Caldalkalibacillus thermarum: one gene and its partner. The protein of the gene in region 1 interacts with the protein of each later gene in a pairwise test. Links are inferred from orthologs where the notes say so. Each region holds a gene or a part of one and is shown in the gene's direction. Other genes may lie near its edges.

Region 1 (3,246 bases):
ATATGTTTTGCTTTAAGCCTGACCGCCTCTCTCACCACCCGTTTCAACCGGTTGCGAACAACAGCTAGTCCAAGTTTTTTACTGACCGAGACACCTAACCGGAAATGCTCTACGTTCTCATTAGGTAAGTAAAATAAGACCAGCTGGCGGTTGGCAACCGACTGACCGTGGCGGTAAACCCGTGCAAATTCCTGGTTCTTCCGCAAGCGGTATTGTTTTTTCATAATTTAATCCCAAACCCTTTCAGCCTACATTTTACATGTTTTCTAAGGGAGCATGCAACAACCGTGTAAGCGTTGAAGTATGACAACAACCCTCACAGCATGACTGTGAGACACAGCATGACTGTGAGAGGAACGACGCACCACACCAAACCGGCGAATGAGAAAAAAGACCACTGAGGTCCAGTGGCCTTAGTTTAAGCAGATAATACTTTTCTGCCTTTCTTGCGGCGACGGGCTAACACTTTACGCCCATATTTAGTGCTCATCCGGGCACGAAAACCATGAACCTTTTTACGCTTACGTTTTTTGGGTTGATACGTACGTTTCATCGACTTACACCTCCCCTTTGACTACGAAACCCGATCCTCACTTTACGACATTGAAGTTTTAGGTCTGGAGTTTTAGCATAAACAGTCTCAAGTATTATAAGGATATTTGCTTAAAAAGTCAACTAACCCCCCTGTGTATAACTTTTCCACACTAACCGACAAATTTCCACTTCTTTTTCGACACCTTATACACACATTCACTCCCTGTTTATAAACAAAAAACCACAAGTTGTACACTTGTGGATAAGTTAAAATAAACCATTGAACTTCAAAAGATTATTTGATATCATAACTTTGCTCCTGATTGTGGATAACTGATCCCCCTCTCTCTTTTATCCACATGCTGTGGATAAAAATGTGGACAATTATACCCACTGTGAATAACCTGATCATTTAGTTTTCCACATCCTTCTGTCAAAGCTGGAGCAATTGCGACAAATACTGACATTTTCCTTACACATTCAGTTGTGAATGTTTTTTTGTGACTTTTTAAGTAAAGGAGCATTTTTTTATGGAAAATGTTCGTGATTTGTGGGCCAGAGTCTTACAGGAAATTAAAGACAAGGTGAGTAAGCCAAGTTATGAGACCTGGTTAGAGTCCACCCAAGCTCACGCCCTCGAAAACGATACGCTGGTCATTGTGGCTCCTAATGAATTCATCCGCGATTGGTTGGACAACCACTACCGCCCATTAATCAGTGAAACCGTCTTTGATATCACGGGTGTTAAACTCAACCTGAAATTTATTTTGCCCCAACATGAACCGATAGAAGATGTGGATGTGAGCGTGGCCTTCAGAAAGACCGAACCCAAACCAAAAGTGTCCTCAGCCGGCGAGGAACACTATCACGGCATGCTGAACCCAAAATATACCTTTGATTCCTTTGTCGTTGGTGCCGGCAACCGGTTTGCCCATGCTGCCTCACTGGCTGTGGCCGAGGCGCCTGCTAAGGCATACAACCCTTTTTTCATCTATGGGGGCGTAGGTTTGGGAAAAACCCATTTGATGCAGGCCATTGGCCACTATGTTTTAGAAAACAACCCTGAGGCTCGTGTGGTTTACACCACGTCTGAAAAGTTTACCAATGAATTTATCAATGCCATCTTGGACAATAAAACAACTGAATTCCGCAATAAGTACCGCAATGTTGACGTGCTTTTAGTAGATGATATTCAGTTTCTGGCCGGAAAAGAACAGACACAAGAGGAATTTTTCCATACTTTTAATACCTTGCATGAGGAAGCGAAACAAATTGTGATCTCAAGCGACAGACCACCTAAAGAGATCCCTACATTGGAAGACAGGCTGCGCTCCAGGTTTGAATGGGGCTTAATCACCGACATCACGCCGCCCGATCTGGAAACCAGGATTGCCATCCTGCGTAAAAAGGCAAAGGCTGAAAATCTGGATATTCCCAATGAGGTTTTAGTGTACATTGCCGATCTCATCAATACCAATATCCGCGAACTGGAAGGGGCCTTAACCCGGGTCGTGGCGTACAGTACCATGACCAATCAAGATATCAGCACGGAGCTGGCCCAGGAAGCCTTGAAAGATATTGCGCCGAGTAACAAACCTCACTTGATCACGATTGCCCATATTCAACAAGTCGTTGCTGACCATTTCGGTTTAAAGGTTGAAGATTTAAAAGGGAAAAAACGGACCAAGTCAATTGCCTACCCACGTCAAGTGGCCATGTACTTATCCCGCGAACTGACCGATTCTTCCCTGCCCAAAATTGGGCAAGAATTTGGCGGACGAGACCATACGACCGTCATTCACGCCCACGAAAAAATAAAAAAGGATCTGCAAAAAGATACCTCGTTTCAAAAAATAGTGGAACATCTGATCAAAGTGATCAAGAAAGAGACTTAATATCAACATGTGTATAACAAAACAAGCCTATACACACGCCATCCACATGTGTATAGGCTTTATTTTGCTGCCAGAGATCAAGTTATCCACAATTACACAGGCATTAATGATTAATACGAACTAAATTAATATATTATGCTAAAATAAATGGCATATGCTAAAAAAATTTGGAGGTCGACAGCATGCATATTGTGGTGGATCGAGAAGCTTTAAAAGAAGCGGTTAATCAGGTATCCAAAGCCGTATCATCGCGGACCACAATCCCTATTCTAACCGGTATCAAACTGACAGCTACCCATGAAGAATGCATTTTAACCGGCAGTGATTCTGACATTTCCATCCAGGTTTCCATTCCCGCCCAACGGGATGATATAGAATTAATTAAAGTGGTTAAAATAGGTAGTATCGTCCTTCCGGCCAAATATTTTGCAGAAATCGTCAAAAAACTGCCAGCTGAACACATTGAGATTGAAGTGCTGGAAAATGAAGTCACTCACATTCGCTCCGGATCAACGGAGTTTAATTTAAACGGATTAAATGCTGAAGAATATCCCCGCCTGCCCCAACTGGAAGAGGATCAGGTCTTCAGCATTCCGGCCCAGTTGCTTAAAAGTTTGATTCGTCAAACATCCTTTGCCGTCTCCACATTGGAATCCCGTCCCATTTTAACAGGGGTCTTGCTTAAACTGGAGGAAGGGCTGCTGACGTTAGTGGCTACCGACAGCCACCGCTTAGCACACCGTTCTGCCCAAGTGGAAGTCAATCACAACCTCTATCTTGAAAATGTGGTCATTCCTGGGCGGAGCATGAACGAATT
Region 2 (2,746 bases), on another replicon or contig:
GGACAAGGAAACAAGGGGTGTTGTGCCTTTTCTGCCCAATAAACATCGTTCTGTGATTAACGAATTCGAGGGGCGCATGTACGGTGTGATGCCCTTCATACCGGGTAAATCCATCGATCTCAATCACGCCTCCCATGTGCAAAACAGTCTCAGGTTGCTCGCTTATTTTCACCGGCAAGGCGGGGGAATATTTGGACGCCAACCCGCCGTTCCGGTTCAATCAAAACTCTATGCCGATTGGCACGAACGTTATGTTCAGTTTAAGCACTCATTTCGAGATTTACCGCGGAGGAAAAACCAGGATGGTCTGTTGCAGGTGGTTAGCCGTATGGCAGGTGAAGCCTTGGAGTGGGCGGAACGCACCCTTGATGCGTTTCCGCAAGCTTATATGCTTTATTTAGAAGAAGAGGCCCAATGGGAACGGCAAATCGCCCATCTGGATATTGCCCCGCACAATTTTTTAGTGATTGATGATCGTTATTTTTATGTGATTGATTATGACCGGGTGGCTTACGCCCCTCCCCTTGTGGATGTGGTCCAATTTTTTAACATGGTTTTGCCCTCTGCCAGATGGGAGTATGATGCAGTGAAACAACTGTTATCCCATTACGAACATGTTTTTCCGGTGCCGAAAGAGCAAAAACGCCTGGTTTTCTTGCTTCTTGTTTTTCCCCATGATGTATTCAGAAAGTGGCTTGGTGTTTGGCGCCGGGAGGCCAACTTCCATCCGCAACAGGTGTACCGCTATTTTCAGGAGCTGGAACAAAACTGGGACCGCCGCAGAACATTTGTCCAACGTTGTCTGGCTATGGTAAAATAAAGTAAACCAAAACGAGAATTAAATGAATATGAGACCAAAGGGGTATTATGAATGTTGGACAAGAAAATCGAGTTTACCGTGGACTGGTTAAAAGCGCTGGCCAAAAACGCCGGAGCGACCGGCCTGTTGGTGGGCGTAAGTGGAGGCGTTGATTCTGCTTTAACCGCCTTTTTGATTAAAAAAGCTTTTCCCGATCACTCTTTAGGGGTTATTTTACCCTGTGACAGCAACCCTCAAGACCGTGAAGATGCCTTAACCGTGGTGAAGGCAGCTAAGTTGAAACATGTGGAAATCGACTTGACGCCCACCTTTCGGACATTGTCCCAAACCGTTAAGCAGGAGCTTGAAAACCAAGGTGAATGGAACGGGGAAAAGGAGCGGTTAAGCCTGGCCAATTTGAAAGCGCGGTTGCGCATGAGCACGTTGTATCTTTTGGCCCAGAATTATAACTATTTAGTTGTGGGAACAGATAATGCAGCAGAGTGGCACCTGGGATATTTTACTAAATACGGTGACGGCGGTGTGGACTGTGTGCCCCTGGCCAACTTAACCAAAGGAGAAGTGCGGCGTTGGGCCGCCTATGTTGGGGTTCCGGAACACATTATTAATAAAGCGCCTACTGCCGGGTTGTGGCCGGGGCAAACGGATGAAGAGGAAATGGGGACCACCTATGAGATGGTGGACCGTTACTTAGAGGGCAAGGAAATTCCGGAAAAAGACCGCCAGATGATTGAGCGCCTGCATAAGCGCTCAGCCCATAAGCGGCAGATGCCTCCCAAACCGCCTGTTTTCAAATAGGCAGATCTTTTGGGCAAAGGATCTAACATCATTTCATAAAAAAGGTTAATCTTAACGGGACTAAAAGCACCTCTTGCTCCCCATGATAAAGGGTGAAGGAGGTGCTTTCTAATGAAAAAATTAGCCCTAGGTTTAACCATGGCCTTGACCATTTCAGCAGCTGTTGCCTGCGCGCCAGCCGACGACGATATGAGTTATGAAGGCTACCGTGTTCCTGACCGTCAAGAAGCGAGGCAGGATGTCCGTGGTTTTGATGCCAACCGGCAAGATATGTGGGGCGGTTTTACCCGTAACCGTCAATTTGGCCGCTATGATGATACAGGCCTGAGAGGGTTAAGACAATATCACCGCTATGGTGAGCGCGGCATGTTTGAACGGTATGGTGATCCCCTAGGTCCGCGTGATCGTACCCTTGGCTATGATTGGATGAGGGGAGATCTCAGACTGAGGGATCGTGATGGTGTCACCGACATAGGCGGCCCAACCGGCGTTGGACGGACCGACCGCTTTGCCCATCCTGATTTGCGCTTAGCACAGCGTTTGGCTGACCGTTGTCAAAATATCCAGGGCGTGCGCAATGCTGAAGTCATCGTATATGAAGATGACGTCATTGTTGGCGTGCAGCCTGAACGGGGTCAAAACGAACAGGAGCTTGAGTCCCGCGTTGAGTCGGTTTTAAGGGATCAAGTCAGAGGAAAAGAGATCCATATCATCACGGATCGTGACCAGTTTAACCGGTTGGGTGAAATTAATCGCGCTCTGCGTGATGGACAGCCTATTGGCAACTTTGTCCGCGATCTTGGTGACATGATTCAAGATGTCGGGCGTGCTGTCACCGAACCTTTCAGACGATAACCTCCTTTGTAAGGATGAGTGAGGAGCAGGTGATGTTTACCTGCTCTTTTTTGCGTGTCCCATGAACAACAGCCAGTAAACGAAGGGCAAGCGGTTATAAAGAGAGGGAGAGTTGCAAAAGATGGCTGCACGATTTAAATTATAAGAGAATCTATGGACGACGGAGGGAAGGTTTATGGCTGGACATTCCAAATGGAAAAATATACAGCATCGTAAAGAAAGACAGGATGCAAAACGAGCCAAAATTTTCACCAAAATTTCAAAGGAAATTTA

What was found. The genes of interacting proteins can lie anywhere in the genome.
Region 2: the proteins of dnaA (region 1) and nadE interact in binary tests that used the Escherichia coli proteins (3 or more experiments, as listed by UniProt). The link is inferred for Caldalkalibacillus thermarum from one-to-one orthologs.

What each region holds. Positions count from the first base shown.
Region 1 is NZ_BMKZ01000046.1:14,783-18,028, reverse strand. Bases 289-3,246 are described here. They hold dnaA (chromosomal replication initiator protein DnaA), read left to right. Parts: upstream 289-1,064; coding sequence 1,065-2,429; downstream 2,430-3,246. Other genes in these bases: dnaN (DNA polymerase III subunit beta), read left to right, coding at 2,612-3,246; rpmH (50S ribosomal protein L34), read right to left, coding at 419-553. In the rest of the region: rnpA (ribonuclease P protein component), read right to left, coding at 1-224. UniProt on the Escherichia coli protein: Plays an essential in the initiation and regulation of chromosomal replication. Binds in an ATP-dependent fashion to the origin of replication (oriC) to initiate formation of the DNA replication initiation complex once per cell cycle.
Region 2 is NZ_BMKZ01000005.1:37,521-40,266, forward strand. It holds nadE (NAD(+) synthase), read left to right. Parts: upstream 1-874; coding sequence 875-1,618; downstream 1,619-2,746. Other genes in the region: IEW48_RS03230 (phosphotransferase), read left to right, coding at 1-820; IEW48_RS03240 (YhcN/YlaJ family sporulation lipoprotein), read left to right, coding at 1,730-2,473; IEW48_RS03245 (YebC/PmpR family DNA-binding transcriptional regulator), read left to right, coding at 2,649-2,746. UniProt on the Escherichia coli protein: Catalyzes the ATP-dependent amidation of deamido-NAD to form NAD. Uses ammonia as a nitrogen source.